4 regions of the Paenibacillus sp. EKM206P genome follow, and region 4 is predicted to be linked to each of the others. Evidence: riboswitches for the same ligand, from Rfam matches in the RefSeq annotation. Region 4 holds a riboswitch; each other region holds the start of a gene.
The links. Region 4 has a riboswitch for cyclic di-AMP ahead of G9G53_RS01585 (hypothetical protein). Riboswitches for the same ligand answer to the same signal wherever they lie in the genome.
Positions count from the first base shown of each region.

Region 1: another riboswitch for cyclic di-AMP. It lies ahead of G9G53_RS24105 (3D domain-containing protein); the one in region 4 lies ahead of G9G53_RS01585 (hypothetical protein).
Region 2: another riboswitch for cyclic di-AMP. It lies ahead of G9G53_RS14590 (TrkH family potassium uptake protein); the one in region 4 lies ahead of G9G53_RS01585 (hypothetical protein).
Region 3: another riboswitch for cyclic di-AMP. It lies ahead of G9G53_RS23020 (C40 family peptidase); the one in region 4 lies ahead of G9G53_RS01585 (hypothetical protein).

Region 1 covers NZ_JAAMNQ010000018.1:80,422-84,636, reverse strand. Annotated here, with positions in the region: gene G9G53_RS24115 (HD domain-containing protein) at 1-177, shown strand, start outside; gene G9G53_RS24110 (TatD family hydrolase) at 220-990, shown strand; cyclic di-AMP (ydaO/yuaA leader) riboswitch at 1,192-1,474, shown strand; gene G9G53_RS24105 (3D domain-containing protein) at 1,746-2,894, shown strand; gene rnmV (ribonuclease M5) at 3,041-3,586, shown strand; gene rsmA (16S rRNA (adenine(1518)-N(6)/adenine(1519)-N(6))-dimethyltransferase RsmA) at 3,594-4,215, shown strand, end outside.
Region 2 covers NZ_JAAMNQ010000006.1:107,676-111,890, forward strand. Annotated here, with positions in the region: gene G9G53_RS14585 (CPBP family intramembrane glutamic endopeptidase) at 1-1,544, opposite strand, end outside; cyclic di-AMP (ydaO/yuaA leader) riboswitch at 1,806-1,959, shown strand; gene G9G53_RS14590 (TrkH family potassium uptake protein) at 2,373-3,713, shown strand; gene G9G53_RS14595 (potassium channel family protein) at 3,732-4,215, shown strand, end outside.
Region 3 covers NZ_JAAMNQ010000015.1:76,700-80,914, reverse strand. Annotated here, with positions in the region: gene G9G53_RS23030 (M1 family metallopeptidase) at 1-1,001, shown strand, start outside; gene G9G53_RS23025 (hypothetical protein) at 1,013-1,840, shown strand; cyclic di-AMP (ydaO/yuaA leader) riboswitch at 2,117-2,254, shown strand; gene G9G53_RS23020 (C40 family peptidase) at 2,260-2,760, shown strand; gene G9G53_RS23015 (GNAT family N-acetyltransferase) at 3,063-3,569, shown strand; gene G9G53_RS23010 (4a-hydroxytetrahydrobiopterin dehydratase) at 3,648-3,947, opposite strand; gene G9G53_RS23005 (hypothetical protein) at 4,065-4,215, opposite strand, start outside.
Region 4 covers NZ_JAAMNQ010000001.1:322,706-326,920, reverse strand. Annotated here, with positions in the region: gene kdpB (potassium-transporting ATPase subunit KdpB) at 1-256, opposite strand, end outside; gene kdpA (potassium-transporting ATPase subunit KdpA) at 294-1,970, opposite strand; gene G9G53_RS26860 (potassium-transporting ATPase subunit F) at 2,121-2,198, opposite strand; gene G9G53_RS01585 (hypothetical protein) at 2,382-2,777, opposite strand; cyclic di-AMP (ydaO/yuaA leader) riboswitch at 2,893-3,065, opposite strand; gene G9G53_RS01580 (glutathione peroxidase) at 3,532-4,017, shown strand; tRNA gene G9G53_RS01575 (tRNA-Leu) at 4,163-4,215, opposite strand, start outside.

The DNA of each region.
Region 1 (4,215 bases), on a different contig from region 4:
ATTTTACTGCTTGGACGTCAGGGCGAGGTGAGTGAAATATCCGAAGTTTCGGAAATTGTGCGCTCCATAAGTGGTATCCACCGAGGAAAATATCATATGTATTTTCCCCAGAATAAATTGAACGCGGTAAAAGACAGGCTTCCTGCCGAAATAAGGAATTATTTTGTCAAAGAATAGACAACTATATAGAAATGTAAGTAAAAAAAGGAGATGTAAACCTTGGATTTATTCGACACTCATACTCACTTGGATGCGCCACAATTTGACGAAGATCGTGAAGAAGTTATAGCACGTGCTGTCGAATCAGGAGTAACGCGGATGATCAATATCGGATTTAATCGTGAGACCATTCCATCCACCATGAAATTGGCCGAGACGTATGATTTTATTTATGCGGCAGTTGGATGGCACCCACAGGATGCGATTACAATGCAAGAGGACGATTTAGAATGGATTGCATCGTTATGTAGTCATAAGAAGGTCGTAGCCATCGGAGAGATCGGTCTGGATTATTATTGGGATACATCACCGAAGGATATTCAGCATCGGGTGTTTCGAAATCAAATTGGTCTGGCTCGTGAGCTCAAAATGCCCATTGTTATTCATAACCGGGATGCCCATGAAGATATTGTTAGGATTTTGCGTGAGGAAAAAGCGAGTGAGATTGGCGGAGTCATGCACTCCTTTTCTGGGAGCTGGGAGACAGCCAAAATGGTGCTGGATATGGGATTTCACCTTTCCTTCGGTGGTCCAATAACGTTTAAAAATGCCAAGCAGCCAAAAGAGGTGCTCGCACAGGTGCCACTGGACCGTCTGCTCATTGAAACGGACGCGCCCTACCTGACGCCGCATCCATTTCGCGGGAAGCGAAATGAGTCTGCGCATGTGAGACTGGTAGCAGAGGCTGCAGCCCAAATCAAGGGGATTACAGTGGAGGAATTAGTGTCAATAACGACCCAAAATGCCTTGGAACGATTTGACATTCAATAAAAAAGCGAAGAAATCGATCAAAATAAAGAGATAGACGAAGCTAATCATGAATTTGTTGCAGGAAACTCGAGAATATTACAATATTTTAACCGAATATTTTGAAAAATGTACTTGAAACCTGCTTTACAACATGCATAGAAACAGGATATCATCTTTTCAGTGAATTGTTGTTTGAATGTAAACATCAACAAGTCATTTCATGAACCAGTCTCGCTGAGTCCCTTTTACAGGGAACGGGGGAACCGATATGGCTTACAGTACGTCCGGCGTATGTGCAAGAAGGGAACGTCCCTTCCGCCAGCCGGCTCGACCTAATTTCTTTTCCCGGATGGGATTGAACAGGTGGAGGAGCCGTATTTCGATTTCTTTCTGGGTCTTCGGGGTGAATGTGAAGGCGACCGCCATGAGCGGTTGACCCAAGCTAGGGCGACTCTCTACGTCCGAACCCGACAGCTAACCCCGTAAGCGTAACAAGAGAGAAGCCATCTCGTGCATGAGTTTTCCCGCATATTCACACATGCCGGAAGCCACGAAAGAGCTCTCTAGTCTCTTTCTTTGGCTTTTTTTGTTGTGAATAAAAGAAAATCTGTCATCATACTGTGGTTAAACAGGGGAGGACAGCATGCCGCGAAGACGGGTACATGGTGCAGGACAGTCGCAGTTTGGGCTTGTCTTGTAGAAAATCTGTTATAGTCACGTCAAATCTCAACTATGTCATACTCCAGACGGCGGGCTATGTAAGGAGGACGGAGGAAATGGGCATTTTCCAAAAAGAGGAGACCCATGAGTCACGCTCATCCAGCATGTCTTACGTATTGCGTTGGAAGCAAGAGAATGTGCGCCAGGCTGCTTTGGTTGCTATTTTTCTAATCGCGCTAACGATTATGATTTCAATTCTGATGTACACGCAATCTAAAAAACAAGTCTTTTTTGTCATTGATGGCAAGGCATCTGCGGTAGAAACCCGGGAATCCAAGCTTCAAGATTTGCTGAGCGAGCATTCCATTTCACTTCAGCCGCATGATACAATTTCTATGCCGCTAAATGGAGCAGTACAGGATGGGGACCGCGTAGTCATTAAACGTGCCAATCAAGTTAAAGTATCTTCAGGCAATGAGACGAAAAAGCTGTACACAACAGAAAATACAGTAGAAGGTGCCATTCGTACCTCGGGCTATAAATTATCGTCAACGGATAAAGTTTATCCTGCGTTGGATGCCTCTGTTTCGTCTAACATGGACATAAAAATCGTCCGTGTGAAGAAACAGCAGGTCGAACAGAAAAAACAGGTGCCTTATCAGGTCATCAAAACGGCTGATCCAAGTCTTTATAAAGGCGATAATCGGGTCATTCAAAGCGGCAAATCGGGTGTGGTAGTCCAGCACGTTCAAAAGGTATATCATGATGGAAAGTTGGTATCCAAACAGCTGGTTAACAAGGAAGTTGCACAGAACCGTGTGGATAAGGTTATTGCGGTAGGAACGAAGAAAAAGCCGGTCGTTCTTGCTGCTTCCGTCGGTCCCAATGATGCGGTTAAGACAACAACGGTTAGTTCGGGCAGTGCTGTCCGTAAAGCAGGCGTCAATTTTAAATATAGCAAAGTTTTACAAAATGTCTCCATGACGGCGTATTCCTCACAGGAGCCAGGTATCGGTACACGTACTGCATCCGGCACGCGCGTGACGGAAGGCCGTACCATCGCTGTCGATCCGAGTATAATTCCAATCGGCTGGTGGGTGTATATCGAAGGGGTGGGCTTCCGCCGTGCGGAGGATACCGGTGGCGCGATTAAAGGCCACAAAATCGATGTGTATTATGAGAGTTTGAGCCGAGCCAACCAATTTGGTCGTAAGCACGGTAAAACCGTATATGTTATCGGACCGGTAAAGCCTGAAATCAACTAAAACAGGTTGTGTATGTTGAGGGCAATGCGATAGTATTAACAACATAGTTATGCCATGCTAAGAAGAGGATATCCTCTTCTTATTTTGTTTTCAAAAGCAGGGAAAGATAAATATAGCTTGCTGTGTAGCAGTGGAGGGAAATGCAAATGATCAAGGAAGTGATCGTGGTAGAGGGCCGGGATGATACGGTGGCCATTCGCCGCGCTGTTGAAGCGGATACGATAGAAACTGGCGGCTCAGCCATTAATAAAATGACGCTGCGTAAAATTGCATTGGCGCAGGAGCGGCGGGGGGTCATCATTTTAACCGATCCCGATCATGCAGGGGAGCGCATCCGTAAGATTATCGCTTCCAAGGTACCCGGCTGCAAGCAGGCCTTTATACCCGAGGCAGAAGCGACGCGCAAAGGAGATATTGGTGTGGAGAATGCCTCACCGGAAGCGATCAGACACGCTCTCGCACGGGTTCATACGACAGTAGAAGGCGCCGACCCGCTGATTGAGTGGGCGGACCTGATTGATGCTGGACTTATCACCCACCCCAATGCTGCTGCACGCCGTATGGCCTTAGGGAATGTGCTGGGTATTGGTTATTGTAACGGAAAGCAGCTACATAAACGGCTCTCTGTATTTCAGATCAGCCGCGAGGAATTTGCCGGAGCGCTGGCACAAATTGAAAGTGAAGGATTGTGATATCCGTATGACAGGAATTCAAGATATAGCAACACCGCGGCGTACAAAGGAAATTATTCAACGGCACGGTTTTTCGTTCAAAAAGAGTTTGGGACAAAATTTCCTGATTGATCAAAATATTCTCAATAAGATTGTGAATGCTGCCGGATTGGATGAGACGAAGGGCGCACTTGAGATTGGTCCTGGGATTGGCGCTTTGACTGAGAAGCTGGCGCAATCGGCCAAGGTAGTTACCGCTGTCGAGATTGACCAGCGGCTACTGCCAATTCTCGAAGAAGTGTTGGCCCCTTATGAGCATGTGAAGGTACGTCATGGAGACGTGCTGAAGCTGGATTTACGCGAGGTGTTTGCAGCTGATTTTGCAGACGTGAGTAAAGTAAGTGTCGTGGCTAATCTGCCGTATTACGTTACTACACCGATTCTGATGAGGCTACTGGAGGACAAGCTCCCTTTGGAGAATATCGTCGTTATGATCCAAAAAGAAGTGGCTGAGCGTATGGCTGCGTCTCCTGGAACGAAGGATTACGGTAGTCTGAGCATTGCAGTACAATATTACAGCGTACCTGAATTAGTCTGTATTGTACCGAATACAGTATTTATTCCCCAGCCAAATGTGGAGTCTGCAGTCA
Region 2 (4,215 bases), on a different contig from region 4:
CCCATTAGAATGCTGTCAAAAATAACGTGGCTGAACATGGCGGCAATAAAGCCGTAACGCAGGAACACAAAACTGAACAGCAAACCAAGAAAAGTCAGCTCAATAGGTCTGGAAATCACTGGATAGATCGGATAAAGTGTATGTCCCAGTGCCCAAATCAGCGTGGTGATCAGACAAGCAACAAAAGTATTTTTCACTATTTTTTTGACCATCGGAATACCAAACAGACGGTAGACAGTCTCTTCACCAATACCTGCCATCCAGGCCATAATCGGCAGTAGCCATGGATAAGCCATATTGTAAGGGGATTGCGTGGCATCTGTGGTGGAGAATGTATTAAATGTGCGCTCCAGTATAAAGAATAAAATGGATTGTACCCCGAGCAAAATAAAGGCCCACAAGTAGCCAACATACATACTGCGAAGCACATACAGCCCGTAGCCCGGCTCTTTCGCACGTGGCCATGCATTCAGTCCAACCTGACGCATAAGTCCGTCACCGCCGACCAAGGAGAAGTAGAGCGCTACAGCCATGACGAAGGTAACACCAATCTGGAAAACCATAAGAAATATAAGCATGCCCTTACCGCCTGCTTCTGCTTGCAATAAAGGCAGCATGTTCATGGTCCCAGCTATACTAGCAATAAAGTATATAACGGATAGAACAATGCCGCGTACAAATGAAGTATGTCGTCGGGTGAGTGACGCATACACAATGGCAAGTACACCCAGCACAAAGCTAAATAGGGCATAACCCGCATAGGTCATCCAATTCGCCCAAAATGTTTGCTTTTCGATATAATCGGTATAGGATGACGGGGCCGAAAAGCTTTGAGTGAAGGAGCGAACATCACCGTCTTCAAAAGTAAAAGCCAGTGTAAGTACCGAGGCGCCAATTTTTTTATCGTCTACGGTATACTTTAATCCGCCTTCTTGTTCAGTGGTCGCGAGCTTCAAGTCCGACGGCTTAAAGCCAAAGCGCTTCACCCATACAGCGGCCGCCTGCTCCTTGGCTTCAAGCGTCATGCCGTCCTCAGCCACACGTACAAGCCTGTTACGTGCTTGTTCATCCGTAGAAATATCAGCCTGCGTGTAATTGGTGCTGGAGGTGATCCGTTTAAAACTAACGACCTTCCCAGTGGATAAATCTACATGAATTTGCAGCTTGCTCTTCGCTGAGGATTCAGGCAGATCGACCCGAAAGGTTTCGTAAGGGTAATTTTTCTTCCATGTACGGTCGTACTGTTGAAGCAGTTTTTCTCTAGATAAATAACCGTACAAATCTGTTTCGGCCTGATAGGTCACCAGAGGCTTCTCTGGCTGTGATTCAGTATATCCCAGCTCGGAGCGGGCGAAGTCCAATGCGTGTATGACCGCTTCTTGTTTGCTGATGACCTTTGCATTCATTACTGATTCTGGACTCGGATTGCTAAGCGAGGGAATAAGCAATTGAAAGATAAAAAAGCAAATCAGGCCAATCCCGCCCAGCAAGCCTAATTTTTTGAAGTTGGCCGTGAGCACGACCGGTTTCCCGATAGGATTCATGAGTTTCCTCCTTAATCTGTAAATAAGAACATCCATTAAAGATATCATACTGCACAGGTTCCCGCCAACAGACCAGCGATATTCATGAAAATAGAGTGAAAGCACTTTAAAGTTCCAATAAAATAAGATAAGCTGCGATTAAACGATGCCCATTCGCAAAATAAAGCCAATTTCACGTTTTTTCGACGAAATCGGTTTTGTGATCTGGATATAGAAGGATTATAATCTTGAGGCAATGCCTATAAAATACATAGGTAATGATATACAGTTGAGCCGAATTTCTATGGGAAAACGGGGGAACCATGTTACTGGGGTGAATTTTACAGCCGATCACTGGTGGATCGGAAGTGTAAATAGGGCATACTGTGCTGCCCGAATCCGTCAGCTAACCTCGTAGGCTATGAGCAGGAACCAAGTCAGGCACTCGGTTTTCCGGTGTCTTTTTTTGTGCGTATAAAAGTGTTTGGATTGGTTAGATAGACCGCTGCGGGTGCAGATTATTCTTCCGATTGCTGTTATCCCCGGATTTTTTGATTGTATACCCCCTTTAATGGTTAAAATCCGGAGATAAAGGCAAACGCTTCGCTTCTTCAGAACAATTCTGCCCCCTTCGCTACTGCCCGCCAATAGCACAGGGGACCGAGTAGTGCTTGACATGCATTCTTCCTGTATTCAGGGAATGCTAATTATAGTTAACTAAGGTTTGGAAAAATCAAAAAATTCAGGGGCAACGACGATCGGAAGATCAAATGGAACGCGTAGCGAGCTTACACCGTATTAAATCACTGTTTTTATAGTTTTAAGGATTAGGAGAGAAGTGATGAATAGATGAATCCCAATGCAAGCTGGCTCCGGCTTTCTCCACCGCAGATATTCGTTGCGGGCTTTGCCATTATCATTCTAATAGGTAGTTTATTGTTAATGCTGCCGATCTCCAATACAACAGGAAAGCCACTTGCGTTTGTAGACGCTTTGTTTACTGCCGCTTCCGCGACCTGTGTTACAGGGCTTGTCGTAAAGGATACGGGGACCTTTTTTACAACCTTTGGTCAAGTTGTTATCGTGGCGCTCATTCAGATCGGCGGCCTAGGCTTTATGACCATGGCTACCTTGATTGCACTGGTGTTCAAGCGTCGGATTTCCCTGCGGGAGCGTCTCATTTTGCAGGAAGCGATGAATCAGACTTCTGTAGAGGGAATTGTCGGGTTAATCCGTAAGGTATTACTGTACTCACTGGTTATTGAAGGCGTATGCGCTACGATATTCTCGGTTCGCTGGTCCTTTGATATGCCCGTAGGCAGGGCGATTTATTTTGGAATCTGGCATGCCATCTCCATGTTTAACAATGCTGGTTTTGATTTATTCGGTGAATTTCGCAGCTTGACAGGTTATGTATATGATCCGATTGTTAATTTTACAGCCATGTTTTTGATTATTTCAGGCGGCATTGGTTTTGTAGTGATGTCAGACCTGGCAGAATATCGCAAGCGCAAGAGACTGTCCTTGCATACCAAGGTGGTACTCAGCATGACGGGCGCTATGATTGTAGTCGGCACGCTCGTGATTTTTGTGTTTGAGTTTACGAATCCAAAGACTCTTGGCTCGCTTGATTGGGGTGGTAAACTGCTGGGATCTTTATTCCAGTCTGTTACTCCCCGTACCGCAGGTGCCAATACACTGGACATTGCAGGCTTGCGGCAGGCTACGCAGTTTTTTATCATCATACTCATGTTTATCGGGGCTTCTCCTGGCTCCACTGGAGGCGGGATTAAGACCACAACATTCGCGCTGCTCATTGGAGCAGTGATTTCGATGCTGCGGGGGCGGGAAGATATTGTGCTGTTCAGGTATCGACTTGCGCAGGGACGAATTTACAAGGCTTTGACCATTACACTGCTGGGGCTGCTGTTCGTGATCGGGGTGACGATGATTTTGTCAGCAACCGAAGATCATCATTTTCTGATGATCTTGTTCGAGACGGTGTCTGCGTTTGGTACGGTGGGGCTGTCGATGGGGCTTACACCTGATTTGACAGTCATAGGCAAGCTGGTGATTACCCTGACGATGTTTGCAGGTAGACTGGGGCCACTCACGCTAGCTTATGCACTGGGGCCGAAAAAGGGTAAAGAATTATATCGTCATCCGGAAGGTAAAATGATTATAGGATAAGGGAGTTTTCGAGTAGACATGAAAACGCAGCAGTTTGTAGTTATTGGCTTGGGGCGGTTTGGCTCAAGCCTAGCTTTGCAATTGGTGGATATGGGGTGCGAGGTGCTAGGCATTGACCGGAATGAGGATGTTGTGGACAGTATGAGTGAGATGTTGACACATACTGTCGTGGCGGACGCTACCGATGAAGACTCATTGCGATCACTGGGCATCCGTAATTTCGATTGCGGCATTGTTGCTATTGGTGATGACATCCAGGTAAGCATCCTGACCGCCATTTTGCTGAAGGAGCTGGGTGTGAAAAAGGTCGTAGCCAAAGCCATATCTGTGCTGCACGGGCGTGCGTTAGAAAAGCTCGGTGTGGATCGGATTATTTATCCAGAACGGGACATGGGTATCCGTGTGGCTCACCAGCTAGTCACGCCTAATTTGCTCGATTATTTGGAGTTGTCTAAGGAATACAGTATTGTGGAACTCAATGTACCTGCATGTCTGAACGGCA
Region 3 (4,215 bases), on a different contig from region 4:
TTGACCCATCGCACAAGGAGCTCAAAGGACGCTATATGAGCGCAGCGAAGGCCGCTCTTTTGTACTACAGCAAATGGTACGGGCCTTATCCATATTCCACCCTGTCCATCGTGGTTCCACCTAAATCAGGCAATGGAGCTGGCGGCATGGAGTATCCGACACTCATCACGGCCGCTGCTGCGGGTAATCTCAATCCTGGCTATAGTCTGGAACGGACATTAGTTCATGAGATTGGACATCAATATTTCTATGGAATGGTAGCCAATAATGAATTTGAGGAGCCGTGGCTGGATGAAGGCTTCACCTCCTATGCAGAGGAGCGACTTATGGAGCAAGAATATGGGCTTACCCCCAACTTGCCATTACAATCGGGACAGGTATCCTCCCCACAGCCGCTAAACCGTGAGTCATGGAAGTACGGCTCGGCTGCTGAGTACGCGCAAAATGCCTACTCTCGAGGCAAGCTGGTACTACGGGGCATTGAACGTCAGGTGGGTATAAAAAAAATGGATCGCATTATGCGGACCTACGTCCAGACGTACCGATTTAAGCATCCGTCCTCACAGGATTTTCAACGTATCGTGGAGAGAGTCACCGGACGCTCATGGAGCCACTATTTTGAACAGTATGTATATGACGGCCAGATGGCGGACTTTTCAGTGGATCACATCACAAACCACAAGCTGGAGAATGGATATGAAGCAGTCGTGACGGTCAGCAAAAAAGGGGCGGATTATCCCAAGATCCCTGTCCAATTTACCTTCAAGGATGGAACCACGAAATTCAAGGCTTGGGACGGTGCGGGCAAAAGCACAACTTTTCGGATCAAAAGTACTTCTCCCGTTTCCTATGTAACCCTTGATCCCCTATATACCATTGCACTGGAGAACAAGCATATTAACAATACCCTAAAAGCCGAATTGGACGAAAAGCAACAAACCCGTTGGAGTATAAGTGTAACCAAGCTGTTGGAGACACTGCTTGGAAGTCTGTCATGGTGAGGTGTCTATAGATGCGGACTGTTATAAAAGAGGGCTGGGCGCTGGTGCGCATACGATTCTATATCGTTATCATTTTATTTCTGTATCGACTACTGTGGGGGGTGTTTCTCTATCGACTGGTGCAGTCTGCCGTTATCCCGCTATTGCTCCGTTATCCTGATCAGGGTCAAAACGAGCTGGGACAGACCTTGTTTTGGATGGAGAGCCAGATTGCTCTGATGGACAGCCGGGAAGTACATGTGTATTTGTGGATACTACTAGGGGCGACTGTACTACGCATACTAATCACTCCCTTCATTAGAGCCGGAATATATCAAAGCCTGCATACCGATGCGACTGAGCCGCAAAGCCTGTCCTTTTTCAAAGGTATGAAACGCCATGGCATGTCGTCGCTGTTGTATTACATCATCGAGTTGGGACTGCTGCTGATTCCCGCCTTTTGGGTAGTACCGAGACTCTACCCTATTGTAGCAGGTACGCTTCAATCTCCCTCTTACCTGCTGCACTTGTTGCCCTATGCCATGGGATGGATGGCATACGGATGGTTCATTCGGCAGTGCATCCTGTATATGCAACTAGGCACTGTCGGTGGTCACGCCATACTATCGTCCCTGCTCGCCTTCTTTCGCCAGCTTCTCCCAGCTGTCGGTATATCCCTTTTGCTCGGTGCTTGTGTGCTGCTGGTCTTCGGTCTATTTGGCACCGTGGCAATGATTTGGACTGGCATGCTCGCGCTCATTCTCCAACAATCGTATCATTTTGTTACTAGTCTGGTCAGGCTGTGGCATATCAGTTCGCAGTACAGACTATGGCATACCGATATCTCCAGTAGAAGCTAAGCCCTTCCTTTATGTTAATCACTTCATTTCCGTCTGTCGAAAAAACTTTATGCATAACCGCGCAAACGGCACATAACTGAATACTGTTAACAAGATCTGTTCCTGGGACATTAGGAGCAGATTTTTTTTGTAACTTTTTGCAATGAAACATTTGCCAAAGCCAGCCGACTTTGTTACAATAATCGCAGTGAACTGATAGTAACAACTTTGTAATCTTTATTGTAACCTTTATCTCAAAAATATCGTTATTGTGAATACTGCTCTCCAAGGTGCACATCTTAAGTAAAGCCTAATTCCTGGCACCTAGGAAGCGGGGGAACCAGTTTGGGTGAATTGATCTCGCAACAGAGTGGTCATAGGGGAACCTTCTACCGAATCCTTAAGCTAACCTCGCAGGCATTGGAAGGGGTATATTTTTTTTGAAGAAGAAGCTAACGATCGCAGCTATGAGTCTTGCCATTGCCTTTACATCTTTTACATTCGGTGGCGGCAGTGCATTTGCAGACTCCAAGATGGACCAGGTCATCCAAGATGCCAAAGGAACGAACTACAGAAGCGGAGGCACTACACTCGAGGGATTCGATTGCTCCGGCTTCACAATGTATGTATTCAACAAACTGGGAATTAAACTTCCGCATCAATCTGGATCACAATTCAAAATGGGATCTTCTGTATCCCGCGATGAAATGAGGCCTGGGGACCTGGTGTTCTTCAACACCACAGGAAGAGGCATTTCCCATGTAGGTATCTTCGTAGGTGAAGGGAAATTTGCCCACTCCTCGACTTCACGTGGTGTAGTAGTTAGCTCACTGAACGAAAATTATTACGCTAACCGCTATGTCGGTGCAAAAAGAATTATGAGCACAGACGCTTACCATTCTGTAGCTTCAGATATTCCTGATGACGACAACGTAGAATAACTAACGCACAGCAAGCTAACTCTAGCCGCAATTTGATTCTGCCGGAATCGAATTGCGGCTTTTTATGTCCACAACATCAGCAATGATTATCTTTACTGACGAACTGACACCTCAAAAGGTTTCAATTTTAGCGAACATCGTCGGTTTTACCGTCACCGCTGGGGGAGCATATGAGCAGTAATTCCTTCTTATTGAATGTATACCCGTCTTGGGTATAAAATAAACACGCTTGCTATTCCCCTGCAACTTGTCTACAATCTGTTGTTAATGATTGAAGCACCTGTAAAAGGAGGATGGAACACATGCCGGCCTCAATATCCAACTATCGGATCGTACCGATGGACGAGCATCAAGCGGCTGCAATCTGTGAGTGGCGCTATGATCCACCTTATAACATATACGGTTGGCTCCCCTGGGAACAAATGAAGGCGCTTGAGGTCGAATTTGGAAGTCCCACGCTTCGCCAAGAGCAATATGTTGCCGTACTGGATGAAGAGAACAAGCTGATGGGATTTGCTCAATATTTTCCTATGATCGGTGTGACCCGGCTAGGTCTTGGCATGCATCCTGAAAGATGCGGACATGGCAAAGGCTCTGATTTTGTCCGTGCCATTGCAGAGGAAGCCCAACGACGCAACCCGAAGAATGAAATTGATCTAGAGGTGCTTACTTGGAATGGGCGCGCTATCCGGGCCTACAAGGCGGCTGGATTTGAGCTTACAGATACCTATGAACGCCAGACCCCCGACGGGAAGAAACCATTTTATTGTATGGTATATCGTCCCGAGCACCCAACCCAGGTTCTATGATAAAAGCGCCTTCGGCATACAACCACGATGTTGTATAGCGAAGGCGCTTTTATCATCATACGACAGATCATTACAAGCTCAATGACTGCTACGCATTTTTTCAAAAGCTTCATTATATTGTTGGGCTTCCTTAATATCCACGGCCATAATACCGCCATCGTCCCAAGAGGTCAAACGCAGAGTCACGGTCTTGTAATCAATCGTAATAAATGGATGATGATTGAATGCTTCAGATATAGCGGCAACTTCATCCACGAATGCAATCCCTTTCATAAAACTGGAAAAATTATATTTCCGAACGATCCAACGTCCTTCCTCCAGCTCCCAGCCCTCCAGTTTCTCCAGATGTGCTTCAATCTCTTCTTGTGTAAAAGGCATGTTACGAACTCCTCCCCGTTTATACGGAAGCCTTTCGACCGCTTAAATACGGCCAAAACTACGATATATTGGTGTACATATTACCACGGCCCCGTTGATAAATCCATAAGACGGACCTCAAATCAAAGGGACTGACGTCAGCTCCTCGTCCCCAATCAGTACATAGATACGATGCTGCTCCGGCTCATAGATCACAACGCCACTCCCTACAGTGATTGTGGGCTCTGTACCCAGTGCATAAAATAAGTCTTCTGCCAAAGCTTCATTG
Region 4 (4,215 bases):
CGAGCGCTTCGGCAAAGTTGGCAAAAAGCAACGTAAACAACAGAATAACAAACACGGCCAGGTTAAAGCCTATTTCCTTGTCAGTTCCAAAATAACCGGGAAACAGTAACATTAGCAGCACGACCAATGTACCGATCTCCACGACGAACATGACAGGATTTTTCATCATCATCATCGGATTTAATTTTATAAAGCTATCCTTGATCGCATGCTTCAAGATGCTTCTGTCCAGCATGTGTTTGCGTTGTTCCTTCATGGTCAAACACCCCGTTCATCCATTCTCATTTTCTTCTTCACATGGTCAAAAATTCAGCAACAGGTCCCAATACGATGACAGGTAAAAAGGTCAACGCGCCAATCAGCAGCACGACTCCGATCAGAATGGCTCCAAATAACTTGTTGTCCGTGCGCAGTGTCCCCGTCGTCACCGGAGTCGGCGCTTTGGCATTCAACGAAGCCGCCACAGCCAACAATGCAATCATAGATACATATCGCCCGAAGAACATAACCATCCCCGTTGTTACATTCCAGAATACGTTGTTATCTGAAAGACCTTCAAACCCCGAACCATTATTTGCGGCAGATGACGCATATTCATAGAGCACCTGAGTCAACCCGTGATAGCCAGGGTTAGTGACCGCATCATATCCCCAATGACTCATAAACGCAAGCGCAGTTGGGACGAGAATGAGAAACGGATGTACCAAAATGGCAATGGCGATCAGCTTCATTTCCTTGCCTTCAATTTTCCTTCCCATAAATTCCGGAGTTCTCCCGACCATCAGTCCGCATATAAACACACCCAGAATCGCATACATCAGCATATTCATCAGCCCGACACCCTTGCCGCCAAAAATGACGTTTAGCATCATTTCTCCCAAAGCAGCCATGCCACCTAGCGGGGTTAGTGTATCATGCATATTATTGACCGAACCTGTCGTTGCCGCTGTTGTGACCGCAGTGAATAAAGCCGATTGTCCAATACCGAAACGAACCTCTTTCCCTTCCATGCTTCCCTGAGAAGCATCCACACCCAGTGTCTGGATTAACGGATTACCTGTCTTCTCAGACACATACGTAATGGATAGAAAAATTAGAAACAATACCATCATGGAGCTAAAAATAATCCAGCCCTGCTTACGATTACGGGCAAACAATCCAAAGGTATACGGCAACGAAGCCGGCATTACCCACATTGCCAAAATTTCCAGCACGTTCGTCCAAGGACTTGGATTTTCAAAAGGATGCGCAGAGTTAGCTCCCGCATAACCGCCCCCGTTCGTCCCCAAATGCTTGATGGACTCCAGAGAAGCAATGGGTCCCATAGAAATTTGCTGTTGTGTTCCGCTCAGCGTCGTAAGATCCGCCGTAGGCTGTAGCGTCTGTGGTATCTTCAATCCCACCAGCACCAGCGTAAGCACAAAGGCCAGCGGCAGGAAAATCCTTATAATAGCTTTAATAAAATCTTGAAAGAAATTGCCCATCCCTTCACCGCGCCGCGTCAATCCTCTCATAAAAGCCGCAGCAACCGAAAAACCGGAAGCAGCCGAAGTGAACATCATCATCGTGACGAACGCCATCTGTGTCAGATACGTAAGCCCGCTTTCTCCGCTATAATGTTGGAGATTCGTATTCGTCATAAAGCTGATTACCGTATTAAAAGCTAGTGATGCTTCCATATTACTGTTTCCAGCCGGATTACCGGGAAACATTCCCTGTAAACGCAACAGCAAGTAGCTGATTGCCACAAGCACGACGTTCGTAGCAATGAAACTCATAACATACGTAGTCCAACGCATGCTCTCCACTTTCTTCAAGCCTACTACCTTATAAATCAGCTTTTCTGTTCTGCCAAAAATCCGATCCGTCCGATTCGGTTCATTCGAGAATACATGATACATATATGTACCCATTGGCTTTACCAAGAGCAGCAATATAACGATCACAATTCCAATTTGAAGCAGCTCCATCCTCTATTCCTCCTTCAAAATGCTCCTGCGTTTGGAACAACAGACCCGATTAGACCATCTATGAAGTGCACACGTTTGCGAAAACCTGCTACCAATGATGCTTTAATGCTCAGATCTGTTGTTCTTCGCCCGCTCTATCCCTACAAGTGACTAGAACTTTTCAGGGTTCAGGAGTGCGTAGATTAAATACATAAACACAATAGCCGTAAGCCCGAGTATAACGATCATCCTCTTCGTCCTCCTTTAGAGGTCTGCGCATCACACCAGCGTACAAACAGCAGTATCACTCCATAACTCACAGCCATGACGAGCAGCATGTATATATCCATCATGTTTATACCCTCCGTATCGATCCTCAGATCGCCATTCTTATTCCATCATAAAATCATAAAACAACTATGTCATAAGTGCTTATCCGTTCAGCAGAAAACCCACCTCTCCGTTCAATGTGTAGATCACATGGTCCGCTCCCAATCCCCGATAAATTCCTTGTGGATTACAGCCGTGTGTAATAACATAGATCGATTCCGATGTTAGTGGTCGACATATTTGCAGGAAACGGCAAGTCAGATTCAAGCTGTTCTCGAACAAATACACACTACCAATTTCTTTTTTTGGAAAATTCCATTTTCCCGCTTGCATGGTATTGATGCGGACAATGTGCTCCACACCCATTTTTTTGAGCTGTCGTTCCTCCTGGGCGCTATTCGTGAGAACTGCAAACGCCAATTTTTTGAAAATAAGCAATTTCACAAAACTTCTGCCCGCTTCATTCGGTGCAGTGACAATAATTAACCGACCTTCCATCAGTAGCTCCTCTCCCGGTATAAAAAGACAACAAAAAGAAGCCGAAGGAAAAAGGCTTTCCTCCGGCTTCTGACATATCCATGATAAAATAAACCATGGCTGCACACGGCGGTTTGTTGCCTCTCCCTGTACGCTTACGAGGTTAGCTGTCGGATTCGGACGTGAGAGTCGCCCTATTTCTGGCACTTGACCGGAAAATTCACCCCATGAGACACACGGCTTCCGAAGCCGTACAGTCTCGATTGGTTCCCCCGCTTTTGCAACTGCAAAATTCAGCGCTATAGACATTTCGTTGTTGCTTCATTCAAGTTAATTTGAAATTACGTCTTGAATCATACACCCGCGCATGGAAGACTGTAAAGCTCAACTGCAGGGTTATAAATCGGGCTTTAGAGCATAGAAGATTAATAATAACGCTTACAATGCAACTATGCTTCTCACATCTCCTTTAATCTCTGTTTTTCATCCCTTTTTGAAAATGACAAGCATGTCAATATTGGCGTAGGGTAAAGCGTTATTGGCCTTTTTTTGTAAAAAGAGAAGAAAATACGCTATATGTACCAGCTAAACACCGATTTAACCCGCTTTTATAAGAAGAAACAACTTAATTCGCTCCATTTGCGGTGCGATTTACTGTTTTGAGCAAAATACGATTTTACAGCGCCTGAAGGCTTTATACAGCTTTTCCAGGCTTGCAACCCTTCTTTAAATTGTCTAAAATTTAATTGCTGAATATTGAATGAGGAGAGATGCTATGACCGTTTATGAATATGATGCGCAAACCCTGCAAGGGAAACAAATTCCGTTATCCACATTTGAAGGGAACGTTCTGCTTATCGTGAACACTGCCAGCAAATGTGGGTTAACCCCCCAATACAAAGCGCTACAAGAGCTATATGACCAGTATCATGAACAGGGGCTCGAAATTTTGGGATTTCCCAGCAACCAGTTTGCCAAACAAGAGCCAGGTTCCAATGAGGAGATCTCCGAGTTTTGCCAGATCAATTATGGTGTCACCTTTCCGATGTTCGCCAAGACAGATGTCAATGGCGATCAAGCACACCCCTTATTTCGCTACCTGACCCAAACAGCTCCGGGGGTATTAGGGTCCAAAGCGATCAAATGGAATTTCACTAAATTCTTAATTACAAGAGAAGGTAACGTATTTAAGCGCTATGCACCGCAAACCACGCCAGATAAGCTGGCGGGAGATATAGAGAAGCTTTTGCAGCAAAACTGACATTCTTCATTATCACAGTTAATAAACGACCTGTTGCAACCGTGGCTTCCGTGACTAAAGAATATAACGAAAAATACTTAACAAAAAAAGCACCCTTTCACGTAAACCGTGTCAGGATGCTTTTTTAACTAGGTCTTGCATATAATGCGGTCGAGAGGACTCGAACCTCCACGGGCGTACGCCCACTACCCCCTCAAG